4 regions of the Peribacillus sp. GL_122 genome follow, and region 1 is predicted to be linked to each of the others. Evidence: predicted binding sites of a transcription regulator. Region 1 holds the regulator's gene; each other region holds the start of a gene.

Region 1 (3,183 bases):
AGCTTTGAACCGAAGCCCCAGTAAACGGCGGCCGTAACTATAACGGTCCTAAGGTAGCGAAATTCCTTGTCGGGTAAGTTCCGACCCGCACGAAAGGTGTAACGATCTGGGCACTGTCTCAACGAGAGACTCGGTGAAATTATAGTACCTGTGAAGATGCAGGTTACCCGCGACAGGACGGAAAGACCCCGTGGAGCTTTACTGCAGCCTGATATTGAATTTTGGTACAGCTTGTACAGGATAGGTAGGAGCCTGAGAAGCCGGAGCGCTAGCTTCGGTGGAGGCGTTGGTGGGATACTACCCTGGCTGTATTGAAATTCTAACCCGCGCCCCTTATCGGGGTGGGAGACAGTGTCAGGTGGGCAGTTTGACTGGGGCGGTCGCCTCCTAAAGAGTAACGGAGGCGCCCAAAGGTTCCCTCAGAATGGTTGGAAATCATTCGTAGAGTGTAAAGGCACAAGGGAGCTTGACTGCGAGACCTACAAGTCGAGCAGGGACGAAAGTCGGGCTTAGTGATCCGGTGGTTCCGCATGGAAGGGCCATCGCTCAACGGATAAAAGCTACCCCGGGGATAACAGGCTTATCTCCCCCAAGAGTCCACATCGACGGGGAGGTTTGGCACCTCGATGTCGGCTCATCGCATCCTGGGGCTGTAGTCGGTCCCAAGGGTTGGGCTGTTCGCCCATTAAAGCGGTACGCGAGCTGGGTTCAGAACGTCGTGAGACAGTTCGGTCCCTATCCGTCGCGGGCGCAGGAAATTTGAGAGGAGCTGTCCTTAGTACGAGAGGACCGGGATGGACGCACCGCTGGTGTACCAGTTGTCTTGCCAAAGGCATAGCTGGGTAGCTACGTGCGGACGGGATAAGTGCTGAAAGCATCTAAGCATGAAGCCCCCCTCAAGATGAGATTTCCCATGGCGCAAGCTAGTAAGATCCCTGAAAGATGATCAGGTTGATAGGTCAGAGGTGGAAGCGTGGCGACATGTGGAGCTGACTGATACTAATAGATCGAGGACTTAACCAACGCTTTTTAAAAAATGAAATACCTTCTTATTATCTAGTTTTGAAGGAACAACGTTCCTTTTATGTTTGGTGGCGATAGCGAAGAGGTCACACCCGTTCCCATTCCGAACACGGCAGTTAAGCTCTTCAGCGCCGATGGTAGTTGGGGGTTTCCCCCTGTGAGAGTAGGACGCCGCCAAGCCATTTAAAAAGATCAGCCATCCGGCTGGTCTTTTTTGTTGTTCGTAATTAAAAAAAGGTTTTTTATTTTCAGGGACAGCATAGGGCTGGCCTTATTTGAATTGGTTACAATATCATGAGGAGGAATTGGGCCGAATTTAAGTGGTGAAACCTTAAGAGAGAAGAAAAATATCAGGTTTTGCATTTATCTTTTTAGGGTATTTATGTAAGATATTTCAACTTTAATGTTCAATGGGGTATGTAACTACATATAATTTGGGGAAAATGGATAATACAGAAAGAGAAAGTGCGTTTAAGTTGCAAAATGCATTATTCCTTGTATAATAATAGTCAAATATAGTCAAAGTCAGAATGGAGGAGGCTGAGTGAGAAACATATCTGATATTATCGAAACTTATTTAAAGCAAGTACTTGAAATAAGTCAAAAAGATATCTTAGAGATTAAAAGAAGTGAAATAGCAGATAAATTTCAGTGTGTTCCTTCTCAAATCAATTACGTAATCAATACCAGGTTTACCATCGAGCGAGGTTATGTTGTAGAGAGTAAGCGTGGAGGCGGCGGTTACATACGCATCATGAAAGTGGAATCGCAGGATTCCGTGCAACTTATCAACCAATTATTATCGCTTATTGGTTCAAGGGTAACCCAATCGATGGCTGAAGGAGTAATTTCAAGGCTGATGAATGAAGACGTCATTAATGAACGAGAAGCAAAGATTATGATGAGCGTCATAGATAGATCGGTGATTTATATCGACCTACCTGACCGCGATGAGCTTAGGGCAAGAATTTTAACTGCGATGCTTACGACTTTAAAATATAAATGAAACTGGCAGAGGTGATGAGCGTTGATTTGCCAAGAATGTCATCAAAGGCCTGCTACCCTGCACTTCACCAAAATCATCAATGGAAAAAAGACTGAAGTCATGATTTGTGAGAAATGTGCTCAGGAAAAAGGTGAAATGTTCATGGATGCAGGTGGACCTGGTTTTTCAATAAATAATTTATTAGCAGGATTGTTGAATATGGAGTCGAATATTCAACAGACAAAGGCAAATGCATTTCCCAAAACGGAAGAGAGGCGTTGCCCGCATTGTCATCGATCTTATAAAGAATTTGTCCATATTGGTAAGTTTGGCTGTGCCGAATGTTATAAAACGTTCAATGAACAGTTAAATCCCATTTTAAAGAGGGTTCATAGCGGCAATACAGCACATATAGGGAAAATTCCAAAAAGGATTGGTGGCACCATATATCTTCGAAAGCAAATTTTGGATTTAAAAGAAGTTTTAAAGGTCCACATTGATCAAGAGGAGTTTGAGAAAGCGGCAGAGGTAAGAGATAAGGTTCGTTCCCTTGAAAAAAGGTATGAAGCGCAAGAGGGAGGCGAGGAATTATGAGCTTGGAAAAGTTTGTAGAAAACGCCTTGAGTTCCTGGATGAGTGCCGAAGGGCCGGAAATCGATATTGTATTGAGTTCGCGGATTCGGCTGGCCAGGAATTTTAAAGACTTTACCTTCCCAACCTCCTTTTCTAACGAAGAAGCTAAAAAAATCATTGAATTGGTCAAAAAAAGAATCGAAGAAGAAGTAACCCCAGAGATTGGAAAACTGGAACTATTAGAGATTGACCAATTGCAGCCACTGGAAAAGCGTGTTCTCGTTGAAAAACATTTAATCAGTCCCCATTTAGTTGAAGATTCAGCGAAAAGCGCATGTCTCCTTTCGGAAAATGAAGAAATAAGTATCATGATAAACGAAGAGGATCATCTCCGTATTCAATGTTTAATGTCGGGGTTGCAGCTAAAGGAAACCTTAAAGATTGCAAATGTTCTTGACGATTGGATTGAAGAATCCATAGACTATGCATATGATGAGGAAAGAGGATACCTAACTAGTTGTCCGACTAATGTGGGAACAGGATTAAGAGCTTCGGTCATGATTCATCTGCCTGGCCTTGTCCTTACACAGCAGATGAATAAT
Region 2 (3,183 bases), 480 kb from region 1:
ACGGTTTTTTGATTGATAAAAATAGATTACTTGCGTTCGATTGGGGGTGAAATGGATGTCTTTTGCTTCAGAAACGAAAAAAGAGCTTACTACATTAGAGGGAAAGGATTGCTGCGGCAGGGCGGAATTATGTGCGCTTATCCGGATGAACGGATCCCTTTCATTTTCTAATCGGAAGCTTGTTGTGGATATTCAAACTGAGAATGCTGCGATTGCCAGAAGGATTTATACGCTGCTGAAAAAAAGTTATGAGGTCCAGGTCGAGCTGTTGGTCCGTAAAAAGATGAAGCTAAAAAAGAATAATGTATATATTGTCAGGATGTCATCCGGAGGGCAGCGGGTTTTAACCGATTTGGAAATTTTAGGCGATGGCTTTGAAATTCTCCATGATATATCCGATACTATTGTTGGGAAGAAATGCTGTAAGCGTTCTTACCTGAGAGGTGCATTTCTTGCGGGGGGTTCGGTAAATAATCCGGAAACGTCTTCCTATCACCTCGAGATTTTCTCACTTTATAAAGAGCACAATGATGCCCTGTGTGAGCTAATGAATAAGTTTGGCTTGAAGGCCAAGACGCTTGAACGCAAGAAAGGGTACATCATTTATTTGAAAGAAGCCGAAAAAATTGCCGAGTTTTTAAGTATAGTTGGCGCCCATTCAGCTTTATTAAGGTTCGAGGATGTACGGATTGTCCGTGATATGCGTAATTCAGTGAATCGGCTTGTGAATTGTGAAACAGCCAATTTGAACAAAACGATCGGGGCCTCATTGCGCCAGGTTGAAAATATCCATTATATCGAGGATACGGTAGGACTAAGCATTTTACCGGATAAGCTTCGGGAAATTGCGGAGCTTAGGATAGCGTTTCAGGATATAACCTTAAAGGAACTTGGGGAAATGGTATCCGGGGGAACCATCAGTAAGTCCGGGATTAATCACCGATTACGAAAGATTGATGAAATAGCTGACAAGCTCCGTGGGGGAGAGGCTATTGCTGCGAAAAAATAAAGCTAATAGGGGAGATCAAGATGGTGGAAAAACAAGTTGAGGTAAAATTGAAGACGGGTTTGCAAGCGCGGCCGGCGGCTCTTTTTGTACAAGAAGCTAACCGCTTTCATTCAGATGTTTTTCTTGAAAAAGAAGGAAAGAAAGTGAATGCAAAAAGTATAATGGGGTTAATGAGCCTTGCCATCAGTTCTGGCGTGTCCGTTAAGTTAATCGTCGAAGGACGCGATGAAAAAGAAGCGTTAGAGGCATTGGAAGAGTTCGTTCAGCAAGAGGGTTAAAAGAAAAGGATGCCTAAAAGTGCATCCTTTTTTTTATAATGTAAAAAAGGCTCCGGAAGTCGCTTAAGGCGATCTCCGGAGCCTTTTGTTGCATAATTATTTAGAGTCTTTTTTGTCATCAAGGATGCTGCGCGTGATGACTTTGTCAATCAAGCCATATTCAAGAGCTCTTTCGGAAGTCATGAAGTTATCACGTTCCGTATCTCTTTGAAGGACTTCAATAGGTTGACCAGTACGTTCTGCCAGGATTTGGTTCAGTTTATCTTTCAAGTGAAGGATACGGCGGGCAGCAATTTCAATTTCCGTAGCTTGACCTTGAGCTCCTCCAAGCGGTTGGTGAATCATGACTTCACTGTTTGGCAATGCATAACGTTTGCCTTTTTCGCCAGCAGCCAATAGGAAAGCGCCCATGGAAGCGGCCATACCGATGCATACTGTGGATACATTAGGTTTGATATATTGCATAGTATCATAAATGGCCATACCGGAAGTGATGCTTCCGCCAGGACTGTTGATGTATAGAGTGATATCTTTTTCAGGGTTTTCCGCTTCTAAAAATAGTAATTGAGCAACAATGGAGTTGGAAACATTATCGTCAATTGCACTTCCTAGCATAATGATCCGGTCTTTTAATAAACGGGAGTAAATATCGTAGGCACGCTCCCCACGACTTGTTTGTTCGATAACTGTAGGAATTAAATTCATGTTCATTTCCTCCTTCGATTAAGAGAATCATTTAAATTCTTTATGTATGTATGATACACTTTTTGGTCAATTTAGGTCAAACAAAACAAACCCTTTAATGGATAATTTGTTCGACAATTTTCTGGCTAAGGCTCCTTCCTGATAGATTACTTTATATATTATGCCGCACAGGGATGAATTTCCACATTACCCATAATACCCAAAAGACAAAGTTTTAAACCTGATAACCCTTGCAAAGAAGGGGATTCTATCATATAATGAAGTCTGTTAAAAAAATATTATCTATTACGCCCTCGTAGTGCAACGGATAGAACGCAAGCCTCCGAAGCTTGAAATGCAGGTTCGATTCCTGCCGAGGGCATTACCAATCTTCTGCTTAATAAAGTGGGGGATTTTTTATTGGGCATTTTTAAGCGGTTCCATAAGATTTTTGGAGAATTTACTCGTTTTCCGTAATATTCCATCGAATCCTGTGATGTTATTCCTGCCTTGAAAATATTACCCAACACTATTGAAAAATGGTGATTTTTCAATAAAAGTAGTTGTTAAATTTGCGTTTCTAACATATAGTATTTAAAACAAATAAACTATTCAGAAAAAATTCGTAAGCGTTTTCATGGGTTTTTGTGTAGAATTTTCTCCTGATAATGTAAAATGGAGTGGGGGAGGGATGAATCGATGAGTATGAATATGAAAGCAGGACTTTTTCAACAGCAAACATTAAAGATGGCAATGACCCAGGAGCTTATGCAAGCTATTACATTGCTGCAATACTCCTCGCAAGAGCTATCGGCTTTTCTAGAAAATAAAATGGTGGAGAATCCATTACTGTCCATAGATCAGCCAACATCTTCTATATTTCAGCCAACTTTTGACCGGAAAAAGGGTAAACGGACTCTTAAAAATACGTATGATGCCAACTATTGGATTGAACAGATCAGTGAAGATACTTTATCGCTTGAACAGCATATCATGTCCCAGGTGAATCACCAGCAGTTTTCAGGTGAGCAGCAGAAGGCAATGCTTCTATTAATTCATAACCTTGATGAAAACGGTTACTTGAGGACTCAACTGGATGATATATGCGTCCCAGGCATATCTCCGGCCGTTTTGGAAGAGAGTCTCTCGATATTACAGGAACTCGAGCCGCATGGCATTGGAGCGAGAAACCTTCAAGAGTGCCTTTTGCTT
Region 3 (3,183 bases), 1.2 Mb from region 1:
GCAGAAACTTCCTAAAGGTTTCCATACGAAAGCGCATCGCCATACCCATTCCACAATTTATCAAGTGCACCAAGGATCAGGCTATACCGTTATTAATGGAGTGCGTTTTGACTGGTCCAAGGGAGATTATTTCGTCGTTCCGAATTGGGCATGGCATGAGCACGTTGCAGAAGCGGATTCTTACTTATTCTCGGTAAACGACCTACCAATAATGGAGAGATTCGATTTGGAACAGCAACAGGCATTAGACACAAACAATGGTTACCAAAAGATTGAAAGTGAATTCAAGCCTGTTTTGGTTTAAAAGTAATCTGTTTGGGACTTTCAGCTTGATCCTGATGAATATATGGAATGCCAGCCGAATGAAAACGCTTACTGTGGCATTGTCCGCAACATTGGCTAAAAGCAACTAATATAGGGGGAATTGATGATGAGCACAGAAAAAAAACCATTCATAGTTATCGGTGGGGGAATTGGCGGTTTGGCAACTGCTTTAGGAATCGCAGAAACTAAACAGTATGTAAAGGTCCTTGAACAAGCTCCCGAATTTGGAGAAATTGGTGCAGGGATTCAGCTTGCAGCAAATGCCACCAACGTATTGCAGCGTTTAGGCGTCATGGATAAAATCAATGAAATTGCAGTATTTCCAAAAAGATTGGTGCTGATGGATGCCTTTTCCGGCAAAGAGCTTTCCGCTTTGGATTTAGGTGATGTTTATAAAGAAAGATATGGAGCGCCATATGTTGTCTTGCATCGTTCCGATTTGCATAAAGTACTGGCTGAAGCTTGTGAAAATAACCCGTATATTGAACTGGTTACGAACCAAACCATTATTGAAACAGTAGAAAATGAAGGTGAAGTTACGGTTACTTCAGCCAACGGGTCTAAACATTCAGGAACTGCTGTCATTGGAGCCGATGGATTATGGTCCAAGGCACGGAAACTTTTTGTGGAAGATCAACCGATCTGCTCTCAATATGTTGCATACAGGGGAGCGATTCCGATGGAAGAGGTTACGAGCCATGGAGATTTAGATGATGTGTATATGTGGATTGGGCCAAACCTTCATCTTGTTCAATACCCGGTTAGAAGGGGGGAACTTTACAACCAAGTAGTGGTGTTCAAAAGTTCTCAATACACGGAAGAAAACGAAAAAACCGATCAATGGGGAACCCCGGAAGAAATGGACAGTGTATTTGCCGGAACTTGTGAGCTTGTTCAAAATGCGATTTCATTCATTCAAAGGCAACGCCGCTGGCCGATGTATGACCGGTTACCAATTGATAATTGGAGTAAAGGAAGAATTACGCTTACGGGCGATGCGGCACATCCGATGCTCCAATACTTGGCACAAGGGGCTTGCCAGGCTTTAGAAGATGCAGCTTATTTGTCGGATATGCTTCATAAGCATGGAAATGACATTGAACAGGCATTTTTGGAATATCAAGAGGAACGCATTCCGCGTACAGCTAATGTTCAAACGAGTGCAAGAATGTGGGGGGAAATCATCCACAATACGACCGATGCAGGCATTCTGCTCAGAGATACGATCCTAGCAGGTCGCACGGATAAAGATTTCCAATTCGTCGATGAATTTCATGGTTATAATAAAACGGCCGTAAAAGCATAAGTCGTTTTGTTTCAGCCAATCAGTGATTTTATGCCATTTTACAAATGGGTCTGCCTTTCTTCTTTTTGAAGAAAGGTTTTTTCCGTTTATCCTCCATACCTCCTGCATTTTTTATAACTTTCCTTTACATGGGGAAAATTAGAAGTATAATGAAAATATAAAGGTCAAAGTTGGTCAAACCGAGTGATAATTCGTTCATGATATAGATGAATGGGAGGTTTCAAGATGGATATTAATAATATGACGGAGAGAACCCAACAGGCGTTCATTGGCGGCCAGGAACTAGCCAAAGATAGAGGGAATCCCGAGTTGACGGAGCTGCATTTATTAAAGGCCTTAATGGAACAGGATGAAAGTTTATTAATCAGGATTTTATCGGAATCTGGTAAACCGATGAATCTATTTGATATAGAGCTAAATAAGGAACTGGATCGATTACCGGAAGTGAGAGGGAGTGTTTCCCAGGTTTACATGTCAACCTCCCTACAGCAAATTTTGACGGCTGCCGAAAAGGAAATGCAAATGTGGGAGGATGAATATTTATCCGTCGAACATATACTGCTTGCGTCGTTGCAAGTCAATAAAACGAATGTAAACAGGCTTTTTTCATCATATGGAATTGATTATGATATAGCAAAACGGGTTATAAACGATATAAGGGGGAATCAGCGAGTGACTAGTCAAAATCCTGAAAGCACTTATGAAGTACTGAAAAAATACGGCAGAGATCTCGTTGCTGAGGTTAAATCGGGGAAGGTCGATCCAGTAATCGGCCGAGATACGGAAATCCGTAACGTCATCCGGATCCTTTCACGTAAAACGAAAAATAATCCTGTATTAATAGGAGAACCTGGAGTAGGTAAAACAGCGATTGTCGAGGGGTTGGCACAAAGGATCGTCAGGAAGGATGTGCCGGAAGGTTTAAAGGATAAGACCGTTTTTTCACTAGATATGAGTGCACTTGTTGCAGGGGCCAAATTCCGCGGTGAATTTGAGGAACGCCTAAAAGCGGTGTTGAATGAGATCAAGAAGAGTGACGGTAAAATTCTTTTATTCATTGATGAATTACACACAATTGTCGGTGCAGGAAGAACGGATGGCGCACTTGATGCCGGAAATATGTTAAAGCCGATGCTTGCGCGTGGTGAGCTGCATTGTATCGGTGCAACGACCCTTGATGAATATCGGCAATATATTGAAAAGGATCCGGCTCTGGAACGCCGTTTCCAACAGGTTCTGGTTCCTGAACCGGATGTGGAAGATACAATTTCAATTTTGCGGGGATTAAAGGAACGGTTTGAAATTCACCATGGCGTCAGGATACATGATCGGGCGATCGTTGCGGCCTCTGTCCTTTCGAACCGATATATAACGGAGCGGTTTTTACCGGATAAAGCTATAGATCTTGTGGATGAAGCATGTGCGATGATCCGGATGGAAATCGACTCAATGCCATCCGAGCTGGATGAAATCACGAGAAAAGTCATGCAACTTGAAATTGAAGAAGCGGCCCTGAAAAATGAGGAGGACCCTCAAAGCAAGGCAAGGCTGGA
Region 4 (3,183 bases), 2.7 Mb from region 1:
CGGATGTGCCTTTTCAATTTCATCCAATAAGATGATACTGTAAGGTTTGCGGCGAACTTTTTCCGTCAATTGTCCAGCCTCCTCATGCCCTACATATCCAGGAGGAGAACCGATTAATTTAGAAACACTGTGTTTCTCCATGAATTCACTCATGTCAAGACGAATCATTGCTTCCTTGTCCCCGAACAATTCCTCAGCAAGAGTTTTCGCCAATTCGGTTTTACCTACTCCCGTCGGACCAACGAAAAGGAAAGAACCGGTAGGACGATTTTTGGATTTTAACCCTGCACGACTTCTTCGAACGGCCTTGGAAACCTTTTTGACAGCCTCTTGCTGCCCGATTACTTTTTTCATCAGCTCATCTTGGAGATGAACCATTCTTTCTTGCTCATCTTCTTGGAGCTTACCTACAGGTATACCAGTCTTTTGTTCGATGATATTTTGAATGTCTTCAACGGTAACGGTTGGCTTAATTGCATCTTCCCCAGCCTGTAAGGACTTTTCCAGTTTTTCTTCTTCATCACGGAGAAGGGCAGCTTTTTCATATGCTTCTTCTTTTAAGGCCATTTCTTTTTCTTTATAAATTTGCACCAGACGCTCTTTCATCTTTTCTACCTGGCCGTCTTCGATGGTCAAGTTCAATTTGGAACCAGCTTCATCCATTAAGTCTATTGCCTTATCAGGCAGGAATCGGTCTTGAATGTAGCGGTTCGAGAGTTCAACAGCCGCTTTTAGGGCTTCCTCACTATATGTTACACCATGATAAGATTCATAACTATCTTTTAAACCATGTAAGATGACCAATGCCTCAGCCGTTGTCGGCTCATTAACGTGTACAGGCTGGAAGCGTCTTTCAAGGGCACCGTCTTTTTCAATTTTCCTATATTCGGATAAAGTGGTTGCTCCGACAAGCTGAAGCTCGCCGCGTGCAAGTGCAGGCTTCAAGATATTTCCTGCATCCATTGATCCTTCGGCTGAACCCGCTCCCACAAGTTGGTGAATTTCATCTATGAATAAAATGACATTTTTTCTTTCCTGCAATTCGCTGATCAATTGCTTCATTCGTTCTTCGAATTGCCCTCTAATTCCAGTATTCGAAACAAGGGACGCTATATCAAGCATATATACAAGCTTATTACGTAATTTAACAGGCACTGAACCTTCAACAATCGCTAAAGCAAGACCTTCGGCAATGGCTGTTTTACCGACACCAGGTTCACCGATTAAAACGGGATTATTTTTATTGCGTCTATTTAGAACTTCAATGACGCGTTTGATTTCTTCATTTCTTCCGATAACCGGATCGATAAGTCCTGCTTTAGCAGCATCGGTCAAATTGTGGCCATACTCCTCAAGCAATCCTCCGTCCTCGCCATGTTCAGCTGAATCCGGCTTTGGTACATCATTATAATTAAATGGATTGAATGAATTTGGAAATCCATTATATTGGAATTTTCCTGTATCCATTCCGCCCATCGCTGCTCCAAGTTTGTTTCGCTCTTCTTTATAACAAGTGGAGCACAGTTTCACATCATGCTCCTGACCATTCATATTTAGATGAACTTGAATATTTGCTTGGTTTACATGGCATTTTTCACAAAGCATGTAGTACTCCTCCTTTTAAAAATTGAATTCACTATAAATCTTTGACCTTCTTTGACTTTCTGACTTTATTATACATTGACCTTCTTTGACTTTCAATAATTTTGTCTGGGAATTTTTTTGCAATAAAAAAGAAATTCCTTCGATTTGGTTTGCTAAGCATATTAAACTATCCAATTCCAGTCAAATAAAAAGATTCTATGTATGCCTCTTAGTACATTCAGATATTATTGATTACCCACTTCAGGATAACCATAACCTAATCTATTAACAAAACATCAATTCCCTTTCTCCTTGCCCATATGCCTCATCCCCTCTTATATTTAAAACAAAAAAAGAGACTTCATTAAAGTCTCTTTTTGTAGAAAACAAGGGAGCGGATTGTCTGCCAAGCAATTTGAACGTTTATAAAGAAAAAACTGCAGGGAAACTCAATTATTTCGAGTTTCCCTGCAGTCAGAGATATCATTAAGTCTCTTAGTTTTTTATATTAAGGTTGATTTCCTTCTATTATATACGTTTCGCACCAATATACTTTGGCTTCCAATAACTATTATTGGTTTTAGCGTATGAAACTCCTTTAGATGATGATGAGTGTATGAATTCATTGTTTCCTATGTATATAGCCACATGTGTAGGTTTTTTCGCTTTATTTGGTGCAAAAAACATTAAGTCACCTTTTTGCAGGCTTTTAACTTTCTTTCCTTTTTTATATATGTCAGCAGCGGTTCTTGGTAAATTCTTACCAGCCTTTTGATATGAATACTTCACTAAACCGGAGCAATCAAAACCTGAAGAAGAAATGCCACCCATTTTATATTTTGTACCTAATTCACTTTTAGCCACTTTAATCGCTTTTGTATGATATGAAGCAGCTTCCACTTGGTCCCCAGCAAAAGATGCGGATACAAGCATGATAGCCAATGACAATCCGACGACAATTTTCTTAAACAAATTATTTTACCCCCTGATGTGATTTGCTAAACTTAATATACTAGAATATGCATATCACTCGCATCACAGGATCTTTACAAATATGTTACATTTAGTAGATTTAGGAAGAATGACCATATAAAACATAAAAAAAAGTCGAATCAGGTGTCCTTTCAATTTAAATTTATTTTACCTCATAGAAAAAACAGCGGTAAGCGAACCACTGTCAAAATTCTTTTGAGAAAAATGGAAGAAATAACTTTACCCCACGTTTGTTAAAAGGTAAACATTTCAAATCTGCAATTAAATGACTTATGTATCCTAATATACAAGTAGTGAAAATTCCGTCAATCCCCATAAAGGCTTCGAATTGATGGGCAATGATGCCAAAGAAAGCGATACCTGCAATCGAATGTGTATAACTTCTATGTGGTGTAAAGGATGCTAGGATAATATAAACTCCTAACAGCCACAGCCAGCTTTCCTGCAAAGATAAACCACCGCCTAAAACCGCTAATCCAGTCAAGGTCAGCATATGCCTTTGTCTGATGAAAGATGAAATGATGATGATTCCGATTCCTGCCCCTACACCGATCCATTTTTCCGTTTCAGAGCCTTCAAAAAGACTATAAATGATCATTAGTATCC

Evidence for each region. The regulator CtsR, encoded in region 1, represses protease genes until heat stress. The targets are predictions, from matches to a motif close to ATGGTCAATAAAGGTCAAACA.
Region 2: the regulator CtsR is predicted to act here: its motif matches at 2,055-2,075, upstream of clpP (ATP-dependent Clp endopeptidase proteolytic subunit ClpP).
Region 3: the regulator CtsR is predicted to act here: its motif matches at 1,791-1,811, upstream of clpB (ATP-dependent chaperone ClpB).
Region 4: the regulator CtsR is predicted to act here: its motif matches at 1,644-1,664, upstream of AC3ISB_RS13675 (ATP-dependent Clp protease ATP-binding subunit).

What each region holds. Positions count from the first base shown of each region.
Region 1 is NZ_CM174415.1:100,496-103,678, forward strand. It holds rRNA gene AC3ISB_RS00535 (23S ribosomal RNA) at 1-1,023, shown strand, start outside; rRNA gene rrf (5S ribosomal RNA) at 1,088-1,203, shown strand; gene AC3ISB_RS00545 (CtsR family transcriptional regulator) at 1,568-2,029, shown strand; gene mcsA (protein-arginine kinase activator protein McsA) at 2,051-2,602, shown strand; gene mcsB (protein-arginine kinase McsB) at 2,599-3,183, shown strand, end outside.
Region 2 is NZ_CM174415.1:5,396,523-5,399,705, reverse strand. It holds gene whiA (DNA-binding protein WhiA) at 56-1,009, shown strand; gene AC3ISB_RS26340 (HPr family phosphocarrier protein) at 1,030-1,287, shown strand; gene clpP (ATP-dependent Clp endopeptidase proteolytic subunit ClpP) at 1,384-1,992, opposite strand; tRNA gene AC3ISB_RS26330 (tRNA-Arg) at 2,282-2,353, shown strand; gene rpoN (RNA polymerase factor sigma-54) at 2,671-3,183, shown strand, end outside.
Region 3 is NZ_CM174415.1:1,302,523-1,305,705, forward strand. It holds gene AC3ISB_RS06315 (cupin domain-containing protein) at 1-304, shown strand, start outside; gene AC3ISB_RS06320 (FAD-dependent monooxygenase) at 428-1,630, shown strand; gene clpB (ATP-dependent chaperone ClpB) at 1,856-3,183, shown strand, end outside.
Region 4 is NZ_CM174415.1:2,848,130-2,851,312, forward strand. It holds gene AC3ISB_RS13675 (ATP-dependent Clp protease ATP-binding subunit) at 1-1,605, opposite strand, end outside; gene AC3ISB_RS13680 (C40 family peptidase) at 2,113-2,556, opposite strand; gene AC3ISB_RS13685 (metal-dependent hydrolase) at 2,762-3,183, opposite strand, start outside.